2 regions of the Pseudomonas sp. SCB32 genome follow, and region 1 is predicted to be linked to the other one. Evidence: riboswitches for the same ligand, from Rfam matches in the RefSeq annotation. Region 1 holds a riboswitch; the other holds the start of a gene.
What was found. Region 1 has a riboswitch for manganese ahead of GA645_RS24315 (sodium:calcium antiporter). Riboswitches for the same ligand answer to the same signal wherever they lie in the genome.
Positions count from the first base shown of each region.

Region 1 (15,557 bases):
CTAATGCAAATTAAATTATGTCGCCAGTATAGCTTCCATTCGGGGCTTGGTCTTGAGCAAGCCTGCGTGCATCATCAATGCCAGTGCGGAGCCAAATACCTTTTTCATAAGTGCCACATTTGATACGGTAACCGTTGGCTTGCAGTCTCCGAAGTACCAGTTGCGTGACTAAAAACTGTAGATTAGTGGTGCATTTAGCTTTTCGGTTTTAAACCAATCAGTAGGCTTCTTTCCTGCGCCGCGGTCGCCTCCGAATAAGAATAACCTGCCAACGGACGCTCCTTTATATCTTGTGATCTCCAGGCTTTGAGCATACGCACCATGCGCCTCAGATATTTGGCGTATGCTGTATGGTCTACCCCTGGATTGAACTTTATCCTGAGTGCACAAAAACACTTTTGTTCGTGACTATGGATGCCAGAACACCTATGTCCGTTTTGCTTGCCGGTGTCATTAAAATATTTGGCCAACTCATCTTTCATACCTCCATAATTTATCTATCTAGGAGGTAGAGTCCCGCCTAAAGCCATCACTTGGCAAGCTGGAGAAATGCGCAAGTGCTACCAGTTTCGACAGTTTTTCGACGCCCAAAGAAAAACCCCTGAAAACGCTAGGTTTTCAGGGGTTTGTTTGGTGGAGCCGGGGGGATTTGAACCCCCGTCCGCCAGTTCTCCGCTGTCGGTTCTACATGCTTAGCCATCTCTACTGAGTTAACTCCGCGCCGCCCGAGTGGCAGGGTGCTTGGAGCGAGCTGTATGAGTTTTAGCCGTTACGCCTACAGCGAACTTGGCGGCGATCCTGTTCTATATGACAGACCTAATCTTCGGGTTTACAGGCATCCCCTAGGGTCTGCTAGCGGCACTTAGGCTGCTAGGGCGTAGTTGTCGTCGTTGGCAACTATAAAGTTGTGGCAGCTGATTTACGAGAACTGTCACCTACTCGGCATGCCCCTCGAGTTTTGTTACCGGCGTCGAATCCTAATCGGCCCCAAAACCTTGAAAGGTCGGCGACCATTCTACGGGAAAGCTGCCCCAAGGTCCAATCGGGGCGGCGCAACTCGTTGTCAGGTCAGGAATTTCAGTACGGCTTCGGCCACGGCCTCGGAGGAAGCGGGGTTCTGGCCGGTGATCAGGCCCCGGTCGACTTCCACGTGGCTCTGCCAGTCGGGGCCTTTGCTGTAGCGGGCGCCGTTGGCCTTGAGCATGTCCTGGACGAGGAAGGGCACCACGTCGGTGAGACCGACGGCTTCCTCCTCGCTGTTGGTGAACCCGGTGACATGTCGGCCCTGTACCAGGGGACGGCCGTCCAGGCCACGTGGGTGGCGGAATACGGCCGGGGCGTGGCAGACAGCGGAGACGGGCTTGCCGCTGGAGTGGAAGGCTTCGATCAGCGCCACCGACGTCCTGTCCTCCGCGAGGTCCCAGAGTGGCCCGTGGCCACCGGGGTAGAACAGGGCGTCATAGTCGTCGGCGTGCACCTCCGCGAGTTTCACGGTACAGGCCAGCGCGGCCTGCGCTTCGCTGTCCTGGCGGAAGCGGCGGGTGGCCGGGGTCTGGGCGTCTTCTTCATCGCTCTTGGGATCGAGCGGCGGCTGGCCGCCTTTGGGCGAGGCCAGGGTCAGGGTGGCGCCGGCATCCTTGAACACGTAATAGGGCGCGGCGAACTCCTCGAGCCAGAAGCCGGTTTTCTTGCCGGTGCTGCCGAGCTGGTCGTGGGAGGTCAGGACTACCAGGATTTTCATGCTCACTCCTTCGGCGTATCGCGTATGACAAGCGGCTGCCGCAGCAACGGCAGCCCAGACTGGTCAGTGTAGGCGGTACGCCGCGCTCGTCAGCGTGACAGGGTGATGCCCAGATAGGCGGCGTACAGGGCGCCGTTGAGCAGCAGCACCCAGATCGGCAGTCCGTCGCGCTGGGCATTGAGGCGCAGCCAGAGGGCGGCGCCGAGCGTGATCAGCACCCCGGTGAGCACTTCGGTGCGCGGTTGCCAGGGGGTGAGCAGGATGCCGATGGCGGGCAGCAGGGTGCCCTGGAACACCATGGCGCCGCTGATATTGCCGAAGGCCAGGGTGTCCTTGCCGCGGCGAACCCAGAGGATGCTGTTGATCTTCTCCGGCAGTTCGGTGGCGATCGGGATGACCAGCAGTGACAGCAGCAGCGCGGAGACGCCCAGAAGGTGCGACAGTCCCTCGACGCCATGGATGAAGCCCTTGGCGCCCAGCACCAGCAGACCCAAGCCCAGCAGTAGCTGCAGCAGGATAGTCGCAAGGTTGGTCGGCAAGCCGATGCGCGACAGGTACATGTGGTGGTCGGCTTCAGTGCCGTGGCCGTTCTCCACCAGCTCCTGCGACGCCCTCAGCGTAAGGGTGATGTAGGCAACATAGGTGAGCACCAGCAGCAGGCTCAGGCCGAGGCGCACGGTCAGGTAGCCCGCCGGCACGAACATCGCGACCGTGGCGACGCTGAAGGCGATCAGGAAGAAGTTCAGGTCACGTTGCAGGCCCGTGCGTTCGGGGCGCACGCGTCCGGTCAGGCCACGCGCGCGCAGGGCGAAGCAGGCCATCAGGCAGGTGGACAGGGTCGACAGCATCAACGGCGCACCGAGGATGGCGCCAACACCGACTTCCTGGTTGAGGTTGGCGTTACTGGTGCCGGCGAACAGTGCCAGCAGGGGGATCAGGGTTTCCGGCAGGGCGGTGCCGATGGCGGCGAACAGCGAGCCCGTGACGCCTTCGGAGATGCCCTGGCGCTCGCCGAAATGCTCCAGCGCATTGGTGAAGACTTCGGCGGCAATCAGGATCACCAGCAGCATGCCGAGCAGTTCGAAGATGAAGGTCAGCATGCGCGCGGCTCCAGATGGATGGAGCAAGGGATGGGGTGGTGCATCACGGTGAAAACTCCCGGCCGGATCGATACCCATGACCACGCGCTCCCCGGCCGTTCGGAGGCTGCGTGGTCAAAGGTCTTGCCAGGCAGAATCGCTGGCGACGCCATGGCCTGTGGGCCAAGTGTGTTGACGTCGTCCCCGTTCGCGAGAACGGTCGGCTACTCCCCAATGACGCCGCGCATTCTATCCGATCGTGGGGCACGCTCAAGAAATGGTTTCACCAGGTGTCGATCAACGGACGTTTTCCCCCTGGCGCGGTGCCCGCCGTGGCACCGCAGCCAAGCCGCGCAGCAGCCAGCGGCGGCTGTCGGCCGGGTCAATGAACTGCTTTATCGCGAATGGTGAGAGTTTCGTCGGGTTTATCGGCGCACGAATCCCGCGGGGGACAAGGCACCCGGAAAACAAGGCGGCCGGCGCGCCCGGCCGGCCGTCGAACAGGGATCAGGATCTACCGGTCTGCTTGAGCAGCTTCAGGGCTTTTTCGGTTTGGGCGATGCAGGCCTTGGTATTGCCTGCCTGCTGGGACTGGATAGCCTTTTCCTGCAGGCGCATGGCCTGGTCCTGGGTCTGAGCGGTGCCGGCATTGGACTGCACGGCGGCGTCGATTTTCTGGAGGTTGTCGCTGCACAGGTCGGCGGCGAATGCCGGCGACGCCAGCAGGGCAGCGGTAATGAGCAGGGCGATACGTTTCATGGTTGGACTCCTGGCAATTTGCCCGAGTTGTCGCGGACCGATCATGCGGACCGTACAGGGTGGACTGTCGGGTTTTTCGCCAGGTTCACTCTTTTTCGCCAGCGCTTGCCGGCAGTTCGACGCAAACGCCCAGGCCGGCGCCCTCCAGCCCTTCGTGCAGGCTGATGCGGCCGTGATGGATCTCCACGATGCGCTTGACGATGGGCAGGCCAAGACCGCTGCCAGCGCTGTTGGCAACGCTGGGGCTGCGATAGAAGCGGGTGAAGATGGCGGCCTGCTCGGCCTGTGCAACGCCGGGGCCGTTATCGCGTACCCAGAGCAGCAGCTTGGTGCCGGCGCGCTCCAGGGTCACCGCCACCCGGCCGCCGTCGGGGGTGTAGCGCAGGGCGTTGCCGACCAGGTTGGTGAGGATCAGTCCGAGCCACACCGACACGCCCATCAGGGTGGTGCCCGGCTGGGTGTCGAGGGTGAGGTCGATGTGCTTGTCGATGGCCTGCGGGGCGAGCTCGGCGATGCTTTCCTCGGCGAGCAGGCCGAGGTCGACACGGCTGAAGGTTTCGTGCAGCTCTTCACCGTCGAGCCGGGCCAGCAACAGGATCTGCTCCATCAGCGCACTGATGCGCTCGACGCTGCGGCTGACCTGCTGCAGGCCATGGGCATGGGCCGCCGGATCGGAGGAGCGCAGCGCCACCTGGGCGTGGGTGCGCAGGCTGGCCAGCGGCGTACGGATTTCGTGGGCGGCATCACTGGTCAGACGGCGTTCGGCCTCCATGGCCAATTGCAGGCGCTCCAGCAGCAGGTTCAGTTCGTTGACCAGGCTGTGCACCTCCACCGGCGCCCGGTTCAGTGACAGCGGATGCAGGCTGTGGGCGGTGCGCAGGTGGAGCTGGGCTATCAGGCTGCGCAACGGTGCCAGCCCCTGGCGCACGCCGAGCCAGACCAGCACGAGGAACAGCGGCAGGGCCAGCAGCAGCGGGAACAGTGCGCTGAACAGCAGCAGTCGCAGGGTCTTGGAGCGGTATTGCTGGTTCTCGAATACCCAGATCCGCACGCCGTCCGGGCCTGTCGAGGCGATCTGCAGTACCCGCCAGCGCACGTCGCCCTGTTCCAGGCGGGAGAAGCCCAGCGGCTGCTGCTCGACGTCGGGTGGCGGCTGGTCGGTGGTGAGCAGGCGTTGGCCCTGGTACCAGATGGAGTAACCCAGCGTGGCTTCCCGGCGAATCAGCGGCAAGCCTTCGATGGCCTTGCGGCTGCGCGCGATGATGTCCCCTGGCGGCGTGGGCTGGGCGTCGACGGAGTCGGCGATATCCACCAGGCTCAGGGCGGCCTGGCCAAAGTCGATCATGTCCTGGTCGTAGAGGCCGTTCACCTGCTCGCGGGTCAGGTGATAGGTGAAGAAACCGGCCACCAGCCAGCACAGCGAGATGCCGCCGATCAGCAAGAGCAACAGGCGGCGGCTGAGCGAGCCGGCGCGGCGCGGAGCGGAACTCACGGCGAGGACGGAGTGCCGGGACGGTCTATGCCGTAGCCGATGCCGCGCACGGTGCGGATCAGGCCGTTACCGAGCTTGCGCCGCAGGTGGTGGATGTGGACCTCGATGGCGTTGCTCTCCAGGTCGCCGTCCCAGCCGTACAGGGCCTCGACCAGACGAGTGCGCGACAGCACCTTGCCGCGCTGCTCCAGCAAAAGGCGCAACAGCGCGTACTCGCGCGGGGCCAGTTCCACTGGCGCGCCGGCGAGGCTGACCTGGTGGGTGGCCGGGTTCAGCATCAATTCACCGTGTTGCAGAAGCGGCGCGGCGCGACCGGTGCGGCGGCGGGTGAGGGCACGGACGCGGGCGAGCAGTTCATCGAGGTCGAAGGGTTTGGTCAGGTAGTCGTCAGCGCCGGCGTCGAGGCCGGCCACGCGGTCGGCCACCTTGTCGCGGGCAGTGAGGATCAGCACGGGCGTCAGGTCGCCGCGCCGGCGCAAGGCGCGCAGTACTTCCAGGCCGTCCTTGCGCGGCAGGCCGAGGTCGAGCACCAGCAGGTCGAACTCGTCGGTCTGCAGCGCCTGGTCGGCGGCCTGGCCATCCTGGACCCAGTCCACGGTGTCGCCTTCCAGGCCGAGCCCGGCGCGAATTCCGTCGCCCAGCAGTTGGTCATCTTCCGCCAGTAATATCCTCATGGCAGCTCCCTGTTCAGCGATGCCAGAATTCCCACAGGCTCAGGCCCGTATCGATCAGCAGGATTGCGACGATCAGCCATTCCACCCGCAACTCGCCTCGATAGTAGCGGTATTCGCTGAGCCGGTCGGTCGCCAGTTCATAGAGGTCCTGCAGCACTTCGATGCGGTCGTCCAGGGCGGCGAGGCGATCGTGCGCCTCGGCCTGGACGGACAGCTCGTTGTACAGCCTGCGCACGGCTCCGGGCAACTGCTGCGGCGGCTTTTCCAGGTGCGACTCCAGGCGCGTGTAGGTCATGCGCCAGCGCGTGGTGTGGAGCACCTGGCGGTTGACCTGGGTCTGGCGCAACAACGCCGGCGGCTGCAACTGGTGCGTCAGCTCGATATCGCGCTGGGCTGGCTCCCAGGCCTGGGCGACGGCATTCTCCAGATCGCGCAGGCGGCTTTCGTACCAGTCGAAGGCGACCAGGCCTTCGAGCAGTTCCCGGCAGCGCTCGGGGCTGCCAATGATCAACCCTCGACCGGGACGCCAGAGCACCCGGTCGCTGAACGACGGGATATCCAGCATTGGCGACTGCGCGCCCGGATCGGGCGCCATCCAGGACTCCAGGCGCTGGCGCCAGGCATGCCCGGTCTGCAGGCCGCCGCTGGCGAATATCACCAGCAGTTCGTCAGCGGCGGCGCTGTCGGGCAGCAGGCTGTCCTCGGTCAGCTCCTCATCCCGCGCCAGCAATGCCAGCGCCGGTTGCGGATCCTCCAGGCGCAGCAGCACCGGCAGGCCGTCGTCCCGGTTGCGGTAACTCACCCGGTACAGCTGGCAGGGCGCGAGGATGGCCGGGGAGAGCCTCGGGGCCGGGGCGGCGGTCATCGTCTATACCCGGTCAGGGCGGGCAATTGCGCCGGGCCGAACTCGATTTCCTCGATGTCCGGCGGCGCAATGAAGTGCACGCCGTCTTCCAGCACCGGTCCCGGTTGCGACAACAGGAAGCGGGTCTCCCGATCCATCACGAAGCAGGCTTTCAGGTATTCGCCGTCGATGTGGTCGAGCCAGAGCTGGCCGAGGCGCTGATCGATGCTGCGGTCGATCTCTTCAGCGGACCACAGGTTCGGCGCGAGCCAGTCGGACGCCAGCAGGAACCCCCAGGACGACAGGAACGAGGGGATCGCGGCGCGGTAGCTGTGCACCTGCCCGAACACGCAGCGCAGGGTGCGGGCGAGGGCCGCGTGGGGTTTGTCGTCGCAGTGGGAGAACTCCAGCCCCTGTACCGCGACGATGCCGCCGGGGCGCAGTCGGGCGTGCAACAGTTCGTAGAACTGCCGGGTGTAGAGCGCCTGCGCCGGCCCGTTGTCGAGCATGTCGACGACATCGATGATGACCACGTCGAACAGCGAGGGGTCCTGTTCGAGATAGGCGCGGCCATCGTCGAATACCAGCTCGCAACGTGGATCGTCGAAGGCGCCCTGGTGCCACTGGAACAGGTGCTCCCGGCACAGCTCGACGAGCTCCTGGTCGAGGTCGACCATCACGGCGCGCCGCACGCTCGCATGGGACAGCACCTCGCGCAGCGTCGCCCCTTCGCCGCCACCGATGATCAGCACATCGCGCGGGTCGGGGTGCGCCAGCATGGCGGGCTGCACCAGCAGTTCGTGATACAGGGATTCGTCCGTTTCCGCGCTCTGGATCGCGCCGTCGAGCATCAGCACGCGGTCGTAGTTGTAGGTGTCGGCGATCAGCACGTTCTGCCAGCGCGTGCGGCCCTGATAGACCACGCGGCTCAGGCGATAGACGTACTGGTCGAAGGGGTCGCTGTCCTCGATGTAGCTGGTCGCGCCATCGCCGACCTGCTTGGGGTCCGGCGGATAGAAGTAGAAATGATTGGGGGGCAGCGGGGGGAGTTGGGCGGCGACTTCCGGGGGGACGAGTCCGGTCAGGTCGATGTCGTAGCGCAGGGCATTGGCGTCGGCCAGCAGCTGCGCGGGTTCTATGTGGGGCTCGTTCATGATGCCACCTCCCTGTCCTCGCTCGTCAGTCGGGGTGAGGCCGGCACGAGAGCGTCGTTCTGGCCGCGTGTGAGCAGGCCCAGGCGATGGCCATTGAGGCCCCGGTCCATGCTGGAGACCAGGTGACGCCGGCTGCCCAGTCGCTCGCAGAGCACCTGGACCGCCTTGTCGCCATCGAGCACGTCACCACAAGTGAAAACGTCCACCGCGGCATAGTGGAACTCGGGCCAGGTGTGGATCGCCAGATGCGATTCGGCAATCACCACGACGCCGGAAATTCCGATCGGGCTGAACTTGTGAAATGCGGATGTGACGATGGTGGCGTTTGCCTGTCGCGCGGCCTCGAGCATGCTCTCCTCGATCCACTGGATATCGTCGAAGCGCGTGTCGATGCAGTCGAACAGTTCGATGATCAGTTGCTTGCCGAGCACGTTAACCGAGTCGAGTCGCAACGCTTGAATTGCCATGTTGCCTCCTGCTTCCGATCAGCGAGGCCTGCCCTCGCATTGGATGCACATTAGGTCTGGCAAGTTAACGAGAGCTTAAATGACTGAGGACTTTTGCCAGCTCGAAATGGCAAGCTCCGGCGGGGGCTTTCGTACCGCCCGCCGGGTGCTTCAGGGGGCTTACAGGCGCGCGCGGGTGACGCGATCCACCAGGTAGACCACGCCGCGATAATCGATGCCACCGTGGGCAGACAGACCGATCTCGCAGGTGCGGCTGGTGGAGACGCCTTCCTCGCAATACTGCACCGCTTCCTTGAGCGTGCGCAGCGAGTGCGCGTTCAGCTCGGGCGTAGTGAAGCCCTTGTCGCCGGCAAAACCACAGCAGTGGATGCCCTCGGGGATCACCACCTCGCGGGTGCAGCGCTTGACCAGGTCGATCAGCGCCTGGCTTTCGCCCAGGTGCTGGGTGCTGCAGGTGACGTGCACGGCCACCGGCTTGTCCTGCGGCTGGAAGTCCAGGCGCTCCACCAGGTGGGTGCGGATGAACTTCACCGGGTCGTAGATCTTCAGCCGGTCGTCCGCCAGTTCCTGCACCAGGCGCAGGGTGCAGGGGCTGGTGTCGCAGTAGATCGGGTCGAGGCCGCCTCGGCTGGCGCGCAGCAGCTCGGCGAGCAGCTCGTCGCGCTTGGCGTCGGCATGCGTCTTGTAGCCCTTGGAGGCGAACGGCTGGCCGCAGCAGAGGTTGTCGGCGTTGTCCGGGAAAACCACTTGGTAACCGGCCTTCTCCAGCAGCTGGCGGGTCTTGTCGATCAGCGGCATCTGCTCCTCGTCCGCTGCCGCCGGGCCCATGGCGCGGGACACGCAGGCGGTCAGGTAGACGACGCGCGGCTTGCCGTTATCCACAACCTGCAGCGTGGATGGCAGGCGCATCGGCTGTGGCATGGCCGGCGTCCACTGCGGAACGCGGCCATGGCTGGCATGGCTAATAGAAGTGCTGAAACGGGCCAGGCGTGGTGCGCCGAGCAGCCGGCGCGCGCCATCGGCGACGTGAAGCAGCAAGCGCGTGCCCTTCATCGCTGTCGAGAAGTTACGTGCTAGCCAGGAGGCGGTGCCTGCGTGGTGCGTTTCTTCGCCGCGCAGTTTCCTGATCAGCTCGCCGGTGTTGATGTTGACCGGACAGCGCTGGGCGCACAGGCCGGTGGCGGCGCAGGTGTCGATGCCCTGGTACTGGTAGTCGCGCTCAAGCTCAGTGGTGTCGACGCCGGCGCGGCGCTTGGCCTGGATGTCGCGCCACATGACGATACGCTGGCGGGGGCTGAGGGTCAGGCCCTTGGAAGGGCACACCGGCTCGCAGAAGCCGCACTCGATGCACTTGTCGACGATCTCGTCGGCGGCCGGCAGCGGCTTGAGGTTCTTCAGGTGCAACTGCGGATCGTCGGTCAGTACCACGCTGGGGTTGAGGATGCCGGTGGGGTCGAGCAGGCGCTTGAGCTGCCACATCAGCTGGTAGGCGTCGTGGCCCCATTCCAGCTCGACGAAGGGCGCCATATTGCGTCCGGTGCCGTGCTCGGCCTTGAGCGAACCGCCGTATTCGACCGCGACCAGATGCGCGACGTCGTCCATGAAGGCCGAGTAGCGCGCCACCTGTTCGGGCGATTCGAAGCCCTGGGTGAAGACGAAGTGCAGGTTCCCTTCCAGCGCGTGGCCGAACAGGATGGCCTCGTCGTAGCCGTGCTTGTCGAACAGCTCGATCAGGCGGTTGACGCCTTCGGCCAGTTGTTCGACGGGGAAGGTGACGTCCTCGATGATCACCGTGGTGCCGGTCTCGCGCACCGCGCCGACGGCCGGGAAGGTGTCCTTGCGGATGCGCCAGAGCTGGTTGTAGACCACCGGGTCTTCGCTGAAGTTGACCTGCTTCTCCACCGGGTAATCGGCGATGGAGGCGCTGATTTGTGCGAGATGTTCGTGCAGCAGCGACTGAGTCGCCGCGCGGGATTCGATGAGCAGCGCGCAGGCGTTGGCGGACAGGCTTTTCACCCATTCGGGCATGCCTTGCATGTTCTCCACCGAGCGCAGGCTGCGGCGGTCCAGCAGTTCCACGGCGGACACCGGCTGCTGCTTGAGCACGGTCACGGCCTTGCAGCAGGTTTCCACGTCGGGGAAGACGATCAGCGCGCTGGCCTTGTTCGGGTGGTCCGGCACGGTGTCGTAGGTCACCGCGCTGATGAAGCCCAGGGTGCCTTCGGAGCCGACCATCAGGTGGGTGAGGATATCCAGCGGCTCGTCGTAGTCGGCCAGCGCGTTCAGCGACAGGCCTGTGGTGTTCTTCAGCCGGTACTTGTGGCGGATCTTCGCGGCCAGCTCGGTGTTGGCGCGGGTCTGCCGGCCGAGTTCGGCGAGCTGGTCGAGCAGCGCGCCGTGGCTTTCGCGGAAGGCCTCGACGCTTGCAGGCAGCTCGCTGTCCAGCAGGGTGCCGTCGGCCAGCAGCAGGCGCATGCCGGCCAGGGTGTGGTAGCTGTTCTGCGCGGTGCCGCAGCACATGCCGCTGGCGTTGTTGGCGACGATGCCGCCGATCTTGCAGGCGTTGATCGACGCCGGGTCGGGGCCGATCTTGCGGCCGAAGGGCGCCAGCCAGGCGTTGGCCTGGGCGCCGATGACACCGGGCTGCAGGCGGATCTGCGTGCCGCCATCGCGGATGTCGCGGCCGTTCCAGTTGTCGCCCAGCACCAGCAGCACCGAGTCGCTCACGGCCTGGCCGGAGAGGCTGGTGCCCGCTGCGCGGAAGGTCACCGCCACCTGATGGGCGTGGGCGGCCTTGAGCAGGGTGGCGACTTCGTCTTCGCTCTCGACGCGGATCACCAGCTTGGGGACCAGCCGGTAGAAACTGGCGTCGGTGCCGAAGGCCAGGGTCGAGAGCGGGTCGTCGAAGCGGCGCTCGCGGGGGATCAGGTGTTCTACCGTGTCGAGGAACGCGGCGGGCAGGCTCATGGCGGCTCCAGTCATCATCGGTGAGCGTGGACCGCTGGACGGCCCATCGGTTTGTCATAGTCGGCGCCGTAGAGTGGCGGCTGACTCGGCCATCTGGGTCCCCGCGTTCGCGGGGATGACGAGCGAAGGAGCTTATCCCCTGGCGTCACTCCCGCGAATGCGGGAGCCCAGAAGCCTTGCCTTCGGTTACGCGCGCAGCTCGCGCACCAGCGAGTCGCGGGTGATCTCGCTGATGGACTTGGCGCCGGTGAGCACCATGGCCACGCGCATTTCCTTCTCGAACAGGTCCAGCAGGTTCTTCACGCCGGCTTCGCCGTGGGTGGCCAGGGCGTAGAGGAAGGCGCGGCCGATGAGCACGGTGTCTGCGCCCAGGGCGACCATGCGCACCACGTCCAGGCCGCTGCGGATGCCGGAGTCGGCGAGGATCTTCAAGTCGCCTTTCACCGCATCGGCAATCGCCGGCAGGGCACGGGCGCTGGAGAGTACGCCGTCGAGCTGGCGACCGCCGTGGTTGGACACGACGATACCGTCGGCGCCGAATTTCACCGCGTCTTTCGCATCCTCGGGGTCGAGGATGCCCTTGATCACCATCGGGCCGTCCCAGAAGTCACGGATCCATTCCAGGTCCTTCCAGGAGATCGACGGGTCAAAGTTGGCGCCCAGCCAGCCGATGTAGTCGGCAAGTCCCGTGGGGTTGCCGCGGTACTTGGAGATGTTGCCCAGGTCGTGCGGCTTGCCCAGCAGGCCGACGTCCAGCGCCCAGGCCGGATGGGTCATGGCTTGCCAGACGCGGCGCAGCGGCGCATTTGGGCCGCTCATGCCGGAGTGGGCGTCGCGGTAGCGGGCGCCCGGCACCGGCATGTCGACGGTGAACACCAGGGTGGTGACGCCGGCAGCCTTGGCGCGCTCCAGGGCATTGCGCATGAAGCCACGGTCCTTCAACACGTAGAGCTGGAACCACATGGGCCGGTCGATGGCCGGGGCGACCTCCTCGATGGGGCAGACCGATACCGTGGACATGGTAAAGGGGATGCCTTTCGCCGCCGCCGCGCGGGCTGCCTGCACCTCGCCGCGCCGGGCGTACATGCCGGTCAGGCCGACCGGGGCCAGGGCGACGGGCATGCTCAGTGTCTCATTGAACAGCTTCGTCTCAAGGCTCAACTCGGACATGTTCTTCAGCACGCGCTGGCGCAGGGCAATGCCGGCCAGGTCTTCGACGTTGTGGCGCAGCGTGTGTTCCGCGTAGGCGCCGCCATCGGCGTAATGGAAGAGGAACGGCGGCAGCTTGCGTTGGGCGGCGGCGCGGTAGTCGGTAGAGGCAGAGATGATCATGGGCGTCTCATCAATCGTGGTCTTGTCGAAGGCGTCGTCCCCGCGAAGGCGGGGACCCAGAGAAAACTAGCTGCTTAATCCGGATTCCCGCCTGGGCGGGAATGACGATCCAATGCCATTTCCCTCAATGCACCAGCATGCCAGTGAAGATGTAGGCCTGCGCGAGGGTGATCAGACCCACCATGGCGGCGAACATCAGGCTGTGCTTGAGGGTGAAGCGGAACAGGTCCGATTCCTTGCCGACCATGCCGGTGGCGGCGCAGGCCACGGCGATGGATTGCGGCGAGATCATCTTGCCGGTCACGCCACCGCTGGTGTTGGCGGCTACCAGCAGGGTGTCGTGGACCCCGATCTGGTGCGCGGTGGTGGACTGCAGCGAGCTGAACAGTGCGTTGGAGGAAGTATCCGAACCGGTCAGGAACACACCCAGCCAGCCAAGGAACGGCGAGAAGAACGGGAAGGCCGCACCGGTGCCGGCGAGGACCAGCGCCAGGGTGGTGGACATGCCCGAGTAGTTGGTGACGAAGGCGAAGGCCAGCACCATGCCGATGGAGAGGATCGGCCACTTCAGCTCGATCAGGGTCTCCTTGAAGGTGGTAAGACCAGTTTTTGCGCTGATGCGCAGGATGAACATCGAGACCACGGCGGCGAAGAAGATCGCAGTGCCGGTGGCCGAGACGGGGTCCAGCTTGAACACGGCGGCAATCGGAGTCGGGTTGGCGACGATGGGGGCGGTCTTCACCACCAGTTGGTCAAGGTGCGGGATGGCGAAGTTGAACACCAGGCCGTACAGCGTGCCGCCCGGAGCGAACATGGCCTTGAACGGCTTCAGGGTCCAGATGGTGACCAGCACGGTCAGCACCAGGAAGGGCGACCAGGCCTTGAGGATCTCGCCGAAGCTGTAGGGCGTCGGCTCGGCACTACGCGGGCCATTGCCGCCCATGACTGCAGCGCCGCCGGCAGTGGCGACCACTTCAGGCTCGCTGGCCGGCTGCCAGACCTTCAGGAACAGGGTAAGGGAAATCAGGCTGACCAGGGCGGAGGTGATGTCCGGCAGCTCCGGGCCGATGAAGTTGGAGGTGAAGTACTGGGTGACGGCGAAGCTGCCGCCAGCAACCAGTGCGGCCGGCCAGGTGTCCTTCACGCCCTTGAGGCCATCCATCATGAACACCAGCCAGAACGGCACGAGGATCGACAGGAAAGGCAACTGGCGGCCGGTCATGGCGCCGATCTTGAACGCGTCGATGCCGGTGACCTGGCCCGCCACGATGATCGGGATGCCCAGGGCGCCGAAGGCCACCGGCGCCGTGTTGGCAATCAGGCACAGGCCCGCGGCGTACAGCGGGTTGAAGCCCAGGCCCACGAGCAGGGCGGCGGTGATCGCCACCGGCGCGCCGAAGCCCGCCGCACCCTCGAGGAAGGCGCCGAAGGAGAAGCCGATCAGCAGTACCTGCAGGCGCTGGTCGCCAGTGATCGACAGCACCGAGCTGCGGATTACTTCGAACTGGCCGCTCTTGACCGTGAGTTTGTAGAGGAACACCGCCGCGACGATGATCCAGGCGATCGGCCACAGGCCGTAGGCGAAGCCATAGCCGGCGGCAGCGATGGCCATGTCGGCGGGCATGCCGAAGGCGGCGATGGCGATGATGATCGAGAGGGCGAGGGTAATGCTGCCGGCGACGTGGCCTTTGAGGCGGAACACGGCGAGGGCGAGGAAGAAGAATACGATCGGGATTACGGCGACCAGCGCCGACAGGCCGAGGCTGCCGAGCGGGGTATAGATCTGCTGCCAGGTTTGCATCAGGTTGGCTCCCTAATTGTTTTTGGGTGGAAGGCCTTGTTGCCGGTCGGGCGATTCCGTTGCGCTTGTGGCGCGCTGGCAGGCGGTCGACTGATCGCGGCGTAGTTGTCGTGCAATCGACTGTTCGGTAAAGTGGTAATACCAATTTAGAAAGCCGAGCGCTCAGGGTAAAAGCCCTGCTGTCGGCGTGTCAATTTGCTGCAGTTCAACTTTTGTCGATGGCGCCCCGGAGAGCGGGGCGGGCTTGTTGCTGGCGAGCGGGCTGGTTAGGCTGCCGCGCTCGGCGCGCAGGTCGCGGCGCAGAGCGTTTTGCCGTGGGAGAGCACGAAGATGGGTTTTGGTCAGGTCAAGCAGCGCCGTCTGTCGGATGACATCGTCGAACGGCTGGAGGCGATGATTCTCGAAGGCACCCTCAAGGCTGGTGAGCGTCTGCCGGCAGAGCGCGTGCTGGCCGAGCAGTTCGGCGTGTCGCGTCCGTCACTGCGTGAGGCGATCCAGAAGTTGGGTGCCAAGGGGTTGCTGGTCAGTCGGCAGGGCGGCGGCAACTATGTCAGCGAAGGATTGGGCTCGATGTTCAGCGATCCGTTACTGCACCTGCTGGAGAGCAATCCGGAAGCGCAACGCGATCTGCTGGAGTTCCGTCATACCCTGGAAGGCTCCTGCGCCTACTACGCGGCGCAGCGCGCTACCGAGGTGGATCACCAGCGCCTGAAGTTGGCCTTCGATACCCTGCAGGACTGCTACCAGGGGCTGGGCAAGGCTGGTCGGGCGGAGGAGGGCGCGGCGGACGCGGCTTTCCACCTGGCCATCGCCGAGGCGAGCCACAACGCCGTGCTGCTGCACACCATTCGTGGCCTGTTCGACCTGCTCAAGCGCAACGTGGTGACCAACATCGGCGGCATGTACGCGCAGCGCGACGAAACCCGCGAACAGCTGATGCGTCAGCACCGCGAGTTATACGAGGCGATTGTCAGCGGGCAGGCGGAGGCGGCGCGGGAAATTTCCCAGCGGCACATCGACTACGTGCAGGAAGTGCTGGCCGAAGCCCGTGCCGAGGAAGTACGTCTGCAGCGGGCGCAACGACGCCAGGGCGCGGTGGACGCCTGACTGGCAGCGCGCCCTCGCAGGAGGGCGCGAAAGGACTCAGTCGTCCTTGCCGTGACGAATGGCGCGCTGAATTTCCCGGTCGGAGTCACGCTCCTTCTCGGTGCCGCGCTTGTCGTACTCTTTCTTGCCCTTGGCCAGTG
Region 1 is NZ_CP045118.1:5,304,106-5,319,662, reverse strand. Features, by position in the region: RNA gene ssrA (transfer-messenger RNA) at 632-989, opposite strand; gene GA645_RS24320 (type 1 glutamine amidotransferase domain-containing protein) at 1,064-1,741, opposite strand; gene GA645_RS24315 (sodium:calcium antiporter) at 1,831-2,841, opposite strand; yybP-ykoY riboswitch at 2,908-3,065, opposite strand; gene GA645_RS24310 (hypothetical protein) at 3,328-3,579, opposite strand; gene GA645_RS24305 (HAMP domain-containing sensor histidine kinase) at 3,665-5,071, opposite strand; gene GA645_RS24300 (response regulator) at 5,068-5,745, opposite strand; gene GA645_RS24295 (hypothetical protein) at 5,759-6,610, opposite strand; gene GA645_RS24290 (fused MFS/spermidine synthase) at 6,607-7,743, opposite strand; partial or broken gene speD (adenosylmethionine decarboxylase) at 7,809-8,210, opposite strand; gene GA645_RS24280 (FAD-binding and (Fe-S)-binding domain-containing protein) at 8,370-11,177, opposite strand; gene lldD (FMN-dependent L-lactate dehydrogenase LldD) at 11,364-12,509, opposite strand; gene GA645_RS24270 (lactate permease LctP family transporter) at 12,634-14,310, opposite strand; gene GA645_RS24265 (FCD domain-containing protein) at 14,641-15,417, shown strand; gene smpB (SsrA-binding protein SmpB) at 15,454-15,557, opposite strand, start outside.

Region 2 (15,557 bases), 280 kb from region 1:
ATCCGCGTGATGCCGGACGATCTGGCCGTCGGCCCGCTAAGCGATGTGGATAACCCACCCTGCCAGCAACGTGCCGCGTTCTGGCATGAGCTGGGCGGCGAAGTCCTGCGCGAGCGCGAGATCGCCATCGAATTGGGCACCGACCTGAACTGGCTGCGCAGCCCGGACGCCAGCATCGTCACCCTCTGGCACGGCGACAGCGCCAGCGAACAACTGCTGTTGCGCCGCATCTGCGCCCTGCTGCCGGCACACGTCACCCTGCGCAGCGTCGGCGCCGGCAGCGGCCAGTGCCGCTGCGACGATCGCCACGCCATCGCCATGCTCAAGCCCGTTGAACTGGCCAATGCCCTGGCCGCCAGCCATGAAGTAGACGCCACCGAACGCCAGTGCCTGGGCGAGGACTGGCAGCGCGCCCTGGCCGACAATGCCGAACTGCGCCTGTGGCTCGACGGCCAGTTGAGCGGCGTCGGTTATGAGCACATCGACCGCGTCCTGCTGGACAGCGCCAGCGAATCCTGGCGGCCGGTGCAATCGGTGATCGGGCCGACCATGGCCTATGTCGAGGGTCTGTTCGTCAGCGACCTGCTGGCCGCCTGGCGCCTGCGCGAACAAGTCGCGGCGGGGCACCTTGCGCTGCGTGGCGAGGACTTCTGGAACAACGCCGAGGTGCGGCTCGCCTAGGCTCGGCCATTGCGGCCCTGCTAAACTCCCGCCCTTTTTTCCAGGAGGCCGCATGTCCAACGCCCCCACCAGTGAAGTGCTGCTGCGCCAGATCGAGCGCTTCCAGGGCCGCGTCCTGCTCGCCGGCCTGCCCGCCGACGCCTTGCTCGGCGACCTGCCGCAGGCCCGGGGCTGGAGCTGGCACGCCGGCGAAGCCCGCCAGCTCGAAGCCCGCTATCCGGGCCGCTGCCACTTCGGCGCGACCGCCCCGGAAGGCGAGTTCGACGCCGCCGTGCTGTTCCTGCCCAAATCCCGTGAACTCACCGATTACCTGTTCGCCGCCCTGGCCAGTTGCGTGCCCGGCGGCGAGCTGTATCTGCTCGGCGAGAAGCGCGCCGGCGTCGAACGCGCCAGCAAGCAGCTCGGCGAATTCGGCCGCGCCAGCAAGCTCGACAGTGCCCGCCATTGCCAGCTGTGGCACGCGCACATCGACGGTGCGCCTGTAGCACCCGACCTGCACGCCTTGGCGCAACGCTATGAACTGCCGCTGGCCGATGGCCCTCTGCAAGTCATCACCCTGCCCGGCGTGTTCAGCCATGGCCGCCTGGATCGCGGCAGTGCCCTGTTGCTGGAGCAACTGGACGGCCTGCCGAGCGGCCATGTGCTGGACTTCGGCTGCGGCGCGGGGGTGCTCGGCGCAACGCTCAAACGACGTTATCCACAGAGCCGCCTGACCCTGCTGGACGTCGACGCCTTCGCCGTCGAGAGCAGCCGCCTGACCCTGGCCGCCAACAACCTGGAAGGCGAAGTGATCGCCGGCGACGGCATCGATGCCGCACCGGAAAACCTCGCCGCCATCGTCAGCAACCCGCCCTTCCACCAAGGCGTGCACACCAGCTATGCGGCTACTGAACACCTGCTGCGCCAGTCCGCGCGCCATCTGGCGTCCGGCGGCGAATTGCGCCTGGTGGCCAACAGCTTCCTGAAATACCCGCCGCTGATCGAGCAGCACCTCGGCCCCTGCCAGACCCTGGCCGAGTCCGACGGCTTCCGCATTTATAGCGCCCGACGGCGCTGACCCAAGGCCCGCACTACACTGCAGCGAGCCATGGACCGGCGCGCCGCTGCACGCCCAGACTGATCGAGGACACCCGTGAATCGCAGAATCAACGACGATGTCGAGCTGACATTCGCCATGGGGCCGAAAGAGAAGCCGCATCACCTGAAGCGCTCTCTCAAGCCCCGCCACCTGAACATGATCGCCATCGGCGGCTCCATCGGCACCGGCCTGTTCGTCGCCTCCGGCAGCACCATCGCCACCGCCGGCCCCGGCGGCGCGCTGATGGCCTACGCGCTGATCGGCCTGATGGTGTTCTTCCTCATGACCAGCCTCGGCGAGCTGGCGGCGCACATCCCCGATTCCGGCTCGTTCTGCACCTACGGCAGCCGTTTCATCGACGATGGCTTCGGTTTCGCCATGGGTTGGAACTACTGGTACAACTGGGCGGTGACCATCGCCGCGGAACTGGTGGCCGCACAGCTGGTGATGAAGTTCTGGCTCCCTGACGTGCCCGGCATCTACTGGAGCGTGGTGTTCCTGGGCATCATGTTCATGCTCAACTTCTTCTCGGTGAAGGGCTTCGGCGAGAGCGAGTTCTGGTTCGCACTGATCAAGGTGGTCGCCGTCGTCGTATTCATCGGCATTGGCCTGGCCAGCATCATCGGCATCATGCACGGCATCGACAGCCCCGGCTTCAGCAACTTCACCACCGGTGACGCACCCTTCGTCGGCGGCCTGCAGGCGATGATCGGGGTGGCGATGATCGCCGGTTTCTCCTTCCAGGGCACCGAGCTGATCGGCGTCGCCGCCGGTGAATCGGAAAACCCGCAGAAGTCCATTCCCATCGCCATCCGCCAGGTGTTCTGGCGAATCCTGATGTTCTACATCCTGTCGATCTTCGTGATCGGCATGCTGATCCCCTACACAGATCCGAACCTGCTCAAGACCGACAGCGCCGACATCAGCACCTCGCCCTTCACCCTGCTGTTCGAGCGCGCGGGCCTCGCCGCCGCCGCGGGCGTGATGAACGCGGTGATCCTCTCGGCGATCCTCTCGGCGGGCAACTCGGGCATGTACGCCTCGACCCGGATGCTCTACACCATGGCCACCCAGGGCAAGGCGCCGCGCCTGTTCACCCAGGTGTCCGATAGCGGCGTGCCGCGCTATGCGCTGCTGGCCACCACCTTCGTCGGCGCGCTGTGCTTCCTCACCAGCTTCATCGGCGACAAGACCGTCTACACCTGGCTGCTCAACGCCTCGGGCATGTGCGGCTTCATCGTCTGGCTGGGCATCGCCGTGTCGCATTACCGCTTCCGCAAGGCCTTTGTCCTGCAGGGCGGCGACCTCAACAGCCTGCCGTACCGCGCCAAATGGTTCCCCTTTGGCCCGCTGTTCGCCTTCACCCTCTGCCTGGTCATCACCCTGGGGCAGAACTACCAGGCGTTCGTCGGCGAGCACGTGGACTGGCCCGGGCTGATCGCCACCTACATCACCATCCCGCTGTTCCTCTCGATCTGGCTGGGCTACCGCTTCAAGAACGGCACCCGCTTCATTCGCTACGAGGACATGGACATCCGCTCCCACCGCGAATGATCCGACGCGCAGGCTTGCCCAAGTCCTAGGACTTGGGCAGAATGCCCCCGTCCTAGGGGAGTAGTCTCCCGCGAGCGCCCAGCTCGCCCGGTACGCGTCAACACACTTGGTCCACAGACCATGGCGCGTGCGACCCACGCCTGCAACGCTCAGGCCCGGGTTTGACAAGACCTATGACACGAGCAACCTGACCCGGGGCGGGCAGGTGGCGCGTGTCATGGTGATTAGTCGACCCGCCCCTTAGGAAGCCTGATGGAATCCCTCTTCGTCCCAACCCTGATCGTTGCCCTGGCCGAAATCGGCGACAAGACGCAACTGCTCGCGCTCGTCCTCGCTGCCCGTTTCCGCAAGCCCTGGCCGATCATCGCCGGGATCATCGCCGCCACCCTGGCCAACCACTTCGCCGCCGGCGCCGTTGGCAGCTGGGTCGCCAGCTTCTTCTCGGCAACCACCCTGAGCTGGGTGCTGGCCGCGTGCTTCCTGGCCGTCGCCGGCTGGACCCTGATCCCCGACAAGCTGGATGACGACGAAGAAGGCGCGCTGAAGAAATTCGGCCCGTTCCTCACCACCCTGATCGCCTTCTTCCTCGCCGAGATGGGCGACAAGACCCAGGTCGCCACCGTGATGCTGGCCGCGCAGTACCCGCACTTCTGGCTGGTGGTGATGGGCACCACGCTGGGCATGCTGATCGCCAACGTGCCGGTGGTGCTGGCCGGCAACTTCGCCGCCGATCGCCTGCCGCTCAACCTGATCCGCCGCCTGGCCGCCGCCGCCTTCGCCGTTCTCGGCCTGGCCGCCGTCTGGCATGCGTTGCAACTGGGCGGCGTGCTCTGACCTGAGCTCGAGGGAGCCTGGCGCGCCGGCCAATGCCTGTGTTTCACAATCGATACACAGTGGTGCGCCATTCTCCCCGTACATCAGCAAGCACAGGAAGCGCCATGTCTGAGAAGGATCTCAAGAAGCTCGCTCGCCAGCACATCGACCTTGCGTGGAACAAGGGTCACCTGGCGCTGGCCGAGCAGCTGCACAGCCCGGACTTCATCTACAAGAGCGCCTTCACCGCGCAACCCCTGAACAACGCCGGCTACCGCCGCCTGGTACAGGAGATCCGCTCGGCCATGCCGGACCTGGAAGTGGTGGTGGAGGAATGCATCCGCGAAGGCAACAAGGTGTTCACCTGGAGCACCCTGCTGGGCAGCATCTCCCGCCCCGCCTTCGGCTACCCGGCCAGCGAAAAGATTCTCAGCCTGTCGGCCATGGGCTTCTGGGTGTTCAGCAGTACCGGGGAAATCGTCGAACTGTGCACCATGTTCGACATGGAAAGCTTCCGCGCGCAGATGGGGCTGCAGAACCGGCCCTTTGCCGAGAAGGCGCTGCCCTGAGATGAAAAAGCCCGGCATCTGCCGGGCCTTTTCATTTGTGCTCTTCGTAGGAGCGAGGTTGCTCGCGCCCCCCGCAGCGGGGCGGGTTCGCGAGCAAGCTCGCTCCTACATTGTTTCTGGGTCCCCGCGTTCGCGGGGATGACGCAGGGAGCGCGAATCCCACCTCCGTCACTCCCGCGAACGCGGGAGCCCAAAAGACAGTGGCTCCTACAGGGTGCGCAATCTACAGATAGTCATTGGCATGGAACCAGGCGATCGCCCGCTCCAGCGTATCCTCCAGCGGCACATGGGACTCGAAGCGCAGCTCTTCGCGCGCCTTGCGCCCATCGAGGAACTGCCCGCCGGCCATCACCTCGATCGCCGTATCGTCCAGCAGCGGCACCTTGCCGGTCAGCCGGTAGCGCCAGCGACCCAGGGTCGCCAAGGCGCGCGCACGGTGCAGTGGCATCGGTGTCGGCGCCGGCTTGCCCAACAGGCGAGCGATGGTGGCGGTCAACTCGCCCATCTCGATGTTGTGCCCGGTGAGCAGGTAGCGCTCGCCGACCCGGCCGCGCTCCAGCGCCAGCAGCAGGCCACGGCCGGCCTCGGCGGCGTCGATCACGTTGCGCCGGCCCGGCACGTAGTGAAGCATCTCATCATGCCCGATGGCGGTGATCAGCCGTCCGGTGGTCGGGCCGATGTCGAGCTCGCCCAGCGCCATGCCGGGAATCCCGATCACCACCGGCAACCCGCCGCGCGCCTGCTCGCGGGCCTGCTCGTCGAGCGCCCACTTGCACATGACGTAGGCACTCTTGCCGGTAGGCAGGCCCTCGTAGAACAGCCCCTCGTGCCCCGGCAGCCCCTGGGGGTGCAACGGCATGGCGAAGGCCGAACCGACGTAGAGGATGCGCGGCACCTTGGCCTGCAGACAGGCGGCGTAGAAGTGGTTGGTCAGGTCCAGGGCACTGGCCACCTCTTCCTGCCAGCGACGCGGCCGCACCGGGTAGTAGCCGGCGCTGAAGATCACCGCATCCAGGCCGCTCAGCGCTCGCGCCATGCCGCGGTGGTCGAAGAGCTCGGCCACCCGGCATTCCGGTTCGAGGTAGGCCAGCCGCTGAATCTGCGACGACGGCCGATGGATCAGCACCAACTGGTGTCCCGCGGCCTTGATGGCACGGGCAGCGTGATGGCCCAGGAGCCCTGTGGCTCCAAGTACAGCAATTTTCACGGGCGCTCCCTGTTCACGTTGCACAGCGGCGCAACCACGCGCCGCTCCTGGCGGGCCAATCAGTGGCCTTTGGCTTGCTCGTAAAGCGGCATCACCTTCGGAATGGCAGCCTGCAGGTTGGCCATCCGGGTGCTGTCGGCCGGGTGGGTGCTGAGGATTTCCGGCGGAGCATCGCCACCGGCCTGTCCCATCTTCTGCCACAAGGTCATCGCGGCGTTGGGGTTATAGCCGGCGCGGGCGGCCAATTCCAGGCCGATCAGGTCAGCTTCGTTCTCGTTCTGCCGGCTGTTGGGCAGGGTCAGGCTGTATTCCACTACCTGGTGGGCCAGGTCGACGCTGTTCTGGCCCAGGCCCAGCAGGGCGCCGCCGATGCCCAGGCCCATCTGCTCGGCGTAGGCGCGGGACATGGCTTCACGGCCGTGCTCGCGCAGGGCGTGGGCGATCTCATGGCCCATCACGGCGGCGAGTTCGTCATCGGTCAGCTTCAACTTATCGATCAGCCCGGTGTAGACGATGATCTTGCCGCCGGGACCGCAGTTGGCGTTGAGCTCGTCGCTCTTGATCACGTTGACTTCCCACTTCCAGGACGGTGCATCCGGACGGAAGGCGCCGGTCTGCGGAATCAACCGACTGGCGATGGCCTTCACACGCTTGGCATCACTGCTGCTGGCGTCCAGCTTGCCGGCCTTGGACGCCTCGCCGAGGGTCTGCTGGTAGGACTGGGCGTACATCTGATCGACCTGCGCACTGGACAGCATGCTGAACATGGTCTGCTGGCGGTTGACGCCGACGACGCCGCCGTTGGTGGTGCTCACCTCCTGGCAAGCGGTCAGCAGCAGGGCTGCGGCCAGGCCGGCGACACGGAAAAGACGGGGCATGCTGCTCTCCTGAAACTGTGCAATTACCCAAAGACAGCGCGCATGGTAGGCCGCGCCCCGATGCCCGGCAACTACCCGGCAACAAGCGGCGTACAACGGCGTTACAACCCATTACAAGCAGCCCCTAAGGAAACCGCCCCTGCCTGCCGATAACCAGGCACACGCAGGCTCTGGGACATCGGATACCCGTATGAAATTCAAGTCGATCCAGTTTTCCGTGGTGGCGCTGGCCGGGGCCAGCGTCTTGGCGGTGGTCGCGGCATTGGTGCTGTATGCGCTGTTCGCGGGGGCCAGGACCCAGGCGCTGGTGCAGGAACGCACCCAGGCCTTGCTCGAGCAGGTGATCAATGAGCGCCTGGTGGCTATGGCGCGCGGCCAGGTCAGCCAGATCCAGCGTGAGTTGGAATACCCGCTGACGGTCGCCCGCGACCTGGCCAACACCAACGCCCTGCTCGACGAGACCGACGCCAACGGCCAGCCGGTTCTGGGCATAGGCCGTGCCGGCATGTCCAACCTGCTGCGCCAGACCGTGGCACAAAATCCCAAGCTGCTCGACGCCTTCGCCGGCTGGGAACCCAATGCTTTTGCCGGCAGCGACAGCCAGTACGCCGGCCTGCCGGGCTACGACGCCAGCGGCCGCTTCATGCCCTGGTGGTACCGCAAGGACGGCGGCCTGACCGTGGAAGCCATGGGCGACACCCTGGAAAGCCAGAAGATGCAGCCCACCGGCGTGCGCGAAGGCGAGTACTACCTGTGCCCGAAAGAGAAGCACCAGCCCTGCATCGTCGACCCGGCGCCCTATGAGATGGCTGGCAAGATGGTGCTGATGTCCTCCTTCAACGCACCGATCATGGTCAAGGGCCAGTTCAAGGGCACCGTCGGCGTGGACCTGTCGCTGGACTTCATCCAGGACCTGCTCAAGGCCGCCGACGGCCAGCTTTACCACGGCGCCGGCGAGATGGCGCTGATCTCCACCAATGGCCGCCTGGTCGCCTACACCAAGGACCCGAGCAAGCTCGGCGAGCCTGCCAGCAGCGTGCTGGACGCCAGCGAAGTGGCCAACCTGAGCAAGCTGACGCTCGACCAGCCGCTGACTTCGGTGGACCAGGAGCACGGCCACATCGAGCTGTTCCTGCCCTTCACCATCGCCGATTCCGGCGCGCGCTGGACCCTGATGCTGCAACTGCCGCAGGAAGCCGTGCTGGGTGACCTGAAGCAGCTGCAGGCCGACCTGAAGTCGCAACGCGACGGCGACACCCTGGGCATGACCCTGGTGGGCCTGCTGATCGCCGCTATCGGCCTTGCGGTGATCTGGCTGGTCGGCCACGGCATCGCCCGCCCGCTGCGCCAGTTGGTCGGCATGCTCGACGATATCGCCCAGGGCGAAGGCGACCTGACCCGCCGCCTGACCAGCGACCGCGCCGACGAACTGGGCTCCATCGCCAAGGGCTTCAACACCTTCCTCGGCAAGCTGCAGGGCATGATCGGCCAGGTGGTGACCTCGGTGCAGCGCGTCAGCGATTCCTCCGAACACACCGCCGACATCGCCATCCGCACCAACCAGGGCGTGCAGAAGCAGCTGGCGGAAATCGAACTGGTGGCCACCGCCGTCCACGAGATGACCGCCACCGCCCAGGACGTGGCGCGCAACGCCACTCACGCGGCGGAAGCGGCCAACCACGCCGACCAGGCCGCGCACCACGGCAAGCGCATCGTCGAGAGCAGCTCGGCGGCGATCCAGGCGCTGGCCAGCGAGATCGGCCGCGCGGTGGGCGTCGTCCAGACCCTGGCCCGCGACAGCGAGAACATCAACGCGATCCTGGTGGCCATTCGCGGCATCGCCGAGCAGACCAACCTGCTGGCGCTCAACGCCGCCATCGAAGCGGCCCGCGCCGGCGAGCAGGGACGCGGCTTCGCGGTGGTCGCCGACGAGGTGCGCAACCTGGCGCAGAAGACCCAGCAGGCCACCGAGGAAATCCAGTCGATGATCCAGCAGCTGCAGCACGGCACCCGCGAAGTGGTGCAGGTGATGCAGCAGAGCCAGGAGAAGACCGACGACAGCGTGCGCCACGCCAGCGAGGCGGCCCAGGCGCTGGAGTCGATCACCCAGGCGGTCTCGGTGATCAACGACATGAACACCCAGATCGCCAGCGCCGCCGAAGAGCAGAGCGCGGTGGCCGAGGACATCAACCGCAACGTCAGCAACATCGGCATGGTCGCCAACCAGGTCGCTGGCGGCGCGGACGAAGCCTCCCAGGCCAGCGCCGAGCTGACCAAGCTGGCCGAGCAGCAGCGTCGGTTGGTGAATCAGTTCAGGGTGTGAGCATGATCGCGGGGGCTGCCCCGCGATCCCTGTAGGAGCAACTGTCTTTTGTGCCCTTGTAGGATGGCGTAGAGCGAAGCGAAACCCATCAACATCGTGCACCGACAGCATGGGTATCGCTTCGCTCCACCCATCCTACGAATTGCGGCAACTCCAGTCCTGGTGCACGACTCCTGTAGGAGCGGACGGAGTCCGCGATCGCGCCCATGGGGCGCTCCTACAGGTCAACTCCGTTTCACAGGGAGTCCGGCATCAGGCCGGCGTCAGGCACTCCGGCCCGTTGCACGTGGGATCATTGACGAAACTCGCCAGCACCTGCTCGCGCAACCGCGCCAGCGGCAATTGCAGCAACTCAAGCAAGCGCGCCCGATCGGTCTCGTTCGACAGCCACTGCGCCTGCTCCACCGCATCGAGGATCAACGGCCGGCGCATGTCCCCGGCCGCCTGGGTGACCATCGCCACGCTGTAGTAGACATGCCCCTCCACCGGATAGGCCTCCCACACCCCCGCGAAACAGATCAGCCCGCCGCCGGAAATCCAGTGCGGGCGCTTGCGCACGCCGCGCCACTCGTAGAAGCCGTTGGCCGGCAGCAGGCAGCGGCGCTGGGCAAAGGCGTCACGGAACATCGGCTGTTCGGCAATGGTTTCGGCGCGGGCATGGGCCGGGGTGCGCGACAGGTCCTTCAGCCAGGCCGGCGTCAGGCCCCAGCGCGCGAGGTCGGCGCAATGCGCACCACCCTCCTCGCGCAGCATCAGTACGCGCGCGCCGGGGGCGAGGTTCCATTGCGGCTGCAGGTCCGCGGGGAAGCCCGAGCTCTGGGCAAGTTCGCGGTTCCAGCGGAACAGGGCGTAGCGGCTGGTCATGGGCAGTCGTTCACGGGGAGGGAGGGATCAATCAGCACAGCAGGACGCCAGGACCGGCCTCGTTGTCGTCGGCGGGTCCCGGCAGGGGTTGCGCGGCATTGTACGCGGCGATCAGCTCCCTCGCCCGCTCGGCATGCTCGTTCTCGACCCACAGGTGCAGCAAGCCCATGCCCGGCAGCTCACCGACACCGCCGAGCAGGTGGCGCCCACCCAGGTGCGACGAAATGCCCTCGTTGGCCAGCATCCCGCCCAGCAGTTCGGCCTCGATCAGGTCGGCGGGTTCGTAGATTCGCTGCATCAGTCGTCCTCGCGCTGGACTTCCAGGGACCACTCCACACCATCGGTGCAAAGCTGGAACAGGATCGGTCGGCAACATACCGGACAGTCTTCATAGTAGCGCTGGTCGCCGCCGGAGAGGTCAATCACGGCCTCCGCCGGCTCGCCGCAATAGGGGCAGGTATAGGCCTGACTTTCGAGCATCGCTGGTTCCCCTGTGACTTCCGTTTATAATCGCGCGGTCTTTCAGGGTGCCCAGTCTGACCGATCGGTTCCCAGGCAACCCTCCGAGCCGTCTATTTCGCGGCCCGGCCCGTGATACCCACAAAAAATTCATAGAGAGCATGATGGGCGAGTTCGAAGCCATCCGACCGTACAATGACGCCGAAGTCCCGGCCGTCCTGCAACGCCTGCTGAGTGATGACGCCTTCCTTGGCGCACTGGCGCGTTACCGCTTCCCCCGTCTGTCCGGTCCGCTCGGCTGGCTGCTCAGACCACTTATAGCTCATCGCCTGGCTCGCGAAGTCACCGGCATCCGTAGCGTGATCGCGCTGCAGGACAAGATCGAGCCCTACGTCGACCGCACCATCGAGCACGCCACCGACGGCGTCACCTATTCCGGCGTCGAGCGCCTGAAGCCCGGCTGCGCGTACCTGTTCATCGCCAACCACCGCGACATCGTGATGGACCCGGCCTTCTGCAACTACGCGATCTACCACGCCAAGCTGCCGACGCCGCGCATCGCCATCGGCGACAACCTGCTGCAGAAGCCGTTCGTCAGCGACCTGATGCGCCTGAACAAGAGCTTCATCGTGCACCGCTCGATCACCGGCCGGCGCGAGAAGCTGGCGGCTTACCAGAAGCTCTCGGCCTACATCAATCACTCGATCCGCGAGGACGGCCAGTCGATCTGGATCGCCCAGGCCGAAGGCCGCGCCAAGGACGGGGATGACCGCACCGATTCGGCGATCCTCAAGATGTTCCACATGAGCCGCAAGGACGAGCCGTTCGCCGAGGTGATCCGCGAGCTGCACCTGATCCCGGTGTCGATCAGCTACGAGTACGACCCCTGCGACGCCGCCAAGGCCCGCGAGCTGTTCACCCGCGCCACCACCGGCGAGTACAAGAAGGCGCCGGGCGAGGACGACCGCAGCATCGTGCAGGGCATCACCGGCTACAAGGGCCGGGTGCACATCAACTTCGGCGAGGAAATCACCGGCGAATTCGGCGATGCCAAGCAACTGGCCGCCGAACTGGACCGGCAGATCCTCGGCAACTACCGGCTGTTCCCGGTGCACTACCTGGCCTACGAGGCCTCCACGCTGCGCGATCCGGCGCTGCAGGTGCCCACCGCCGCCAGCCTGTTCAAGGACGAGGAGCTGCGCCGCGCCCGCACCGAATGGGAGCGTCGCCTGGCCGAGTGCCCCAGCGAGCAGCGCGCGTACCTGATCCTGCAGTACGCCAATCCGGTCCTGAACCAGTACCGCCTCAAGCAGGCATGAAAAAAGGCGCCCTCGGGCGCCTTTTTCAATTCCGGCTCATCACAGCTGCGTGCTGTACCAACTGGCCGCCAGCGCCAGCGCCATGCAGGCGAAGCCGAAGCGGTAGAAGAAGCGGTTCAGCCGCAGCGTCGGCTCGAAGCTGTCCAGCGGAATCGGCTGCAGCTCGCTTTCGGTGGCCAGACGCGCCAGGGCCAGACGCTCACGACGGCGAGTGGCCAGCAGCAGCCAGGCGCCCGCCAGGGCGAAGAACAGCGCCAGATCATTGAGGATCCGACCGGGATGGGCCTGGAATAAGCTCCAGAGCGCCTGCAGCGACATCACAACCTCCACTTCGGGACTGCACACCAGTTATCGCGAAGGAGAGCCGGGGGTGAGTCTACTGGATGAACGGGCATCGCCCGTCATGGATGAGAAACAATCGTCGCGCATTTTATCCGCAGGCCAGTCACTCCAGCCAGCGCGTAACGCTTAATTACGACGAGCGTAAGAGTTATCGAGAATCGGTCTAGGACCTCGCGCGCGCACTGGCACGTTGCTGGCTACAACGAATTCTGCCATTCGAAGTCTTTCGCCAAGGAGATTCGCCATGCTCGACATCGTCCCCCACGAAAACGCGTACCTGATCGAACATCTGGAAGAAATCGAAGCCGTCGTCGTCGAACTGTCGTTCAACGTCCAGGACGATCACTGGCTGGTCTACACCCAGGCCTGCGGCCACGAACACCTGGACCTGCCGGAAAGCCACGAACGCATTCCGTTCTGCGAAGTCGACCCGTACCGCCAGGCCGCCTGATCGCACCATCTTCAGCGGCCCATGAAAAAGCCCGGCATCAGCCGGGCTTTTTCATGTCCGTACGGATCAAGGACGCATCGATCAGCGCTGGTTCAGCGTCTGGCCGACGGTCGGGTCCTTGAACACGCGGTTCAGGGCATCGCTGAGCACGTCGCTCACCAGCTTGCTGTTGGTCGCCTCGTTGGGCGCCATGCCGAAACGCTGGTTCAGGGCGGCGCCGTAGCGGCCGCTGTAGTGACGCGCGCTGTTCTGCACATCGACGCGGAAGGTGGCGCTGATATCGGCCTCGGTGACGTACATGCCTTCCTTGGGCGACTGGTACTTCAGCTCAGCCAGGGTCACGGTCAGCTGCGGCGCGTTGTAGGCGTTCGGCGACGGCGTGAAGCCCAGCAGGCGCACGGCGGTCTCGGCCTGCAGCTGCAGCTTGGGAATCACGTCCTGGCTGCGCACGGTGATCGAGCTGGTTTCCGAGTACAGGCCACCACGGGTGCCCAGCGAGGTGCTGGGGCGGCCGTCGACGACCTTGACCACTACCGGCTGGCCCTGGCCAATGGCAGTGACGGGGCCCTTGAACACAGGGTCCGGGTTGAGTTGTTGCGGGCTGAGCGCACAGCCGGTCAGGGTCAGGCTGGCAGCAGCGATAAAGCTGAGCAACAAACGTTGCAGCATGCTCATCTCTCCATGGGTTGGGCGGTTGGCCGGCAGTATACCGGCCGTCAGCGCAAGCAGATAGCGCCTGGCCATTGGACGCGGAACAGGTTCTCAGGGTTCCCCAAGTGGCGCGGCCACATGCCGTATTGACCGGCCTCGAGCCGAGACGCACCAAGGCGGGGCGAAAAACGCAATTCCAGAGTCAAAGCCTCGGAAAAAAGTCTAAGGTGCAGGGCTTTTTTTTTGTTTCGCCGTTATAATCGCCCCCCGATTATAAGGACGCCTCCAGATCGGGCCCCGCATGATGCCGACACGCCGTGTCTCGCCTCTGCCACCCCTCAAAGAGAGTCGCCACTCGCCTCGGTCACTGGCCGTCGCGCTTTACGTTCGTTGCGCAGAACGCTTGGCAAGGATGCAGCCGCCCCCTCCGTACGGAGACCGGACCGGCCCGCAACGACGATCCCCTTTGAGTTTCACGCCTCCAAAAGAGCGTGATTTGAAGGTTTTTCACTACTTCACGAGAGTGTGGCGAGCAATGAAGAGTTTTGCGTCGGTAGCAGCACCATTAACGTCTGTCCCCGCAGCACTGAATCGCTTTTTCGGCACCGGAAGCCGCGCATAAGCGCCCACCCGATGCACTTGCGGATGTCCTGATCGTCCGCCGTGGATTGCCGAGCGAAGGTGCGCATTTTCCCTCCTCTAATCCCGGCCCAAGGCATTCGCGGATGGTCGCACGCGACCTGAGAAGAATTCGGACTGGCGGCTTTTCGCGCCCAGCGCGCCAAGCCCCTGTCACAACTGGCTGCTGATAGTTTTTTGGAGACGCGTTAATGGCGCAGAACGATTACGAATCGATGGACGTACTGCTGGTAGGCGCCGGCATCATGAGTGCAACCCTGGCTGTCCTGCTCAAGGAAGTCGATCCGAGCGTCAAGCTCGAGATCGTCGAACTGCAGGAGTCCGGGGCCATCGAAAGTTCCAACCCGTGGAACAACGCCGGTACCGGTCACGCCGGCCTCTGCGAGCTGAACTACACCCCGCAGGCCGCCGATGGCTCGATCGACATCAAGAAGGCGGTGAACATCAACGCCCAGTTCGAGGTGTCCAAGCAGTTCTGGGCCTACCTGACCGGGAAAGATGCCTTCGGCGCACCGCGCAACTTCATCAACCCCGTTCCGCACATGAGCTTCGTTCGCGGCAAGGATATTCCTTTCCTGAAGAAGCGCTTCGAGCTGCTCAGCCAGCACCACGCCTTCACCTCGATGGAATACACCGAGGACCGCGCGCAGATCGCCGAGTGGGCACCGCTGACCGTGCCCGGCCGTCCGGCCGACGAGCAGGTCGCCATGACCCGCGTGGAAAGCGGCACCGACGTCAACTTCGGCGCCCTGACCAATCAGCTGCTGGGCTACCTCGCCAGCCGCGAAGGCAGCGCAGTCCGCTACTTCCAGAAGGTCGTGGGCCTTGAGCGCAGCGACGACGGCTGGCTGGTGGACATCAAGAACACCCAGTCCGGCGAAGCCCGCAAGGTCAAGGCGAAGTTCGTCTTCCTCGGCGCCGGCGGCGGTGCACTGCCGCTGCTGCAGATGTCCGGCATTCCGGAAAGCAAAGGCTTCGGCGGCTTCCCGGTGAGCGGCCAGTGGCTGCGTTGCGACAACCCGGAAGTGGTCAAGCACCACCAGGCCAAGGTCTACAGCCAGGCCGAAGTCGGCGCCCCGCCGATGTCCGTGCCGCACCTGGATACCCGCGTCGTCGAGGGCAAGACCTCCCTGCTGTTCGGCCCCTACGCCGGCTTCTCCACCAAGTTCCTGCGTCACGGCTCGTTCCTCGACCTGCCGCTCTCGGTGCGCACCAGCAACCTGCTGCCGATGCTCGCCGTGGCCCGTGACAACATGGATCTCACTCGCTACCTGGTGAAGGAAGTCATGCAGTCCATGGACCAGCGCATCGACTCCCTGCGCAAGTTCTACCCCGAGCTGAACCCGGCCGACTGGCGCCTCGAAACCGCCGGCCAGCGCGTGCAGATCATCAAGAAGGACCCGAAGAAGGGCGGCATCCTGCAGTTCGGCACCGAACTGGTGGCAGCCCAGGACGGCAGCATCGCTGCCCTGCTCGGCGCCTCGCCGGGTGCCTCGGTCACCGTGTCCATCATGCTGGGCCTGCTGGAGCGTTGCTTCCCCGAGCGCTACAAGTCGGCCGAGTGGACCGCGAAGCTCAAGGAGATCTTCCCGGCCCGCGAGAAGCAGCTGGAAACCGACGCCGCGGTCTACCGCGAAGTCAACCAGATGACTGCCGACCGCCTGCAGATCGCCGCCGCGTCCTGAGCCTTGCGCTCATGAAAAAGCCCGCCTTTTGGCGGGCTTTTTCG
Region 2 is NZ_CP045118.1:5,020,813-5,036,369, forward strand. Features, by position in the region: gene GA645_RS22900 (DUF1835 domain-containing protein) at 1-681, shown strand, start outside; gene GA645_RS22905 (class I SAM-dependent methyltransferase) at 734-1,738, shown strand; gene GA645_RS22910 (amino acid permease) at 1,856-3,313, shown strand; yybP-ykoY riboswitch at 3,357-3,488, shown strand; gene GA645_RS22915 (TMEM165/GDT1 family protein) at 3,566-4,147, shown strand; gene GA645_RS22920 (ketosteroid isomerase-related protein) at 4,252-4,695, shown strand; gene GA645_RS22925 (NAD-dependent epimerase/dehydratase family protein) at 4,919-5,926, opposite strand; gene GA645_RS22930 (M48 family metallopeptidase) at 5,962-6,780, opposite strand; gene GA645_RS22935 (methyl-accepting chemotaxis protein) at 6,971-9,103, shown strand; gene GA645_RS22940 (SOS response-associated peptidase) at 9,356-9,967, opposite strand; gene GA645_RS22945 (DUF2007 domain-containing protein) at 9,999-10,265, opposite strand; gene GA645_RS22950 (CPXCG motif-containing cysteine-rich protein) at 10,265-10,447, opposite strand; gene GA645_RS22955 (1-acyl-sn-glycerol-3-phosphate acyltransferase) at 10,588-11,745, shown strand; gene GA645_RS22960 (hypothetical protein) at 11,785-12,063, opposite strand; gene GA645_RS22965 (hypothetical protein) at 12,332-12,538, shown strand; gene GA645_RS22970 (YajG family lipoprotein) at 12,620-13,207, opposite strand; gene mqo (malate dehydrogenase (quinone)) at 14,020-15,513, shown strand.
Region 2: linked by a shared signal. The riboswitch ahead of GA645_RS22915 (TMEM165/GDT1 family protein) and the one ahead of GA645_RS24315 (sodium:calcium antiporter) in region 1 are both predicted to bind manganese.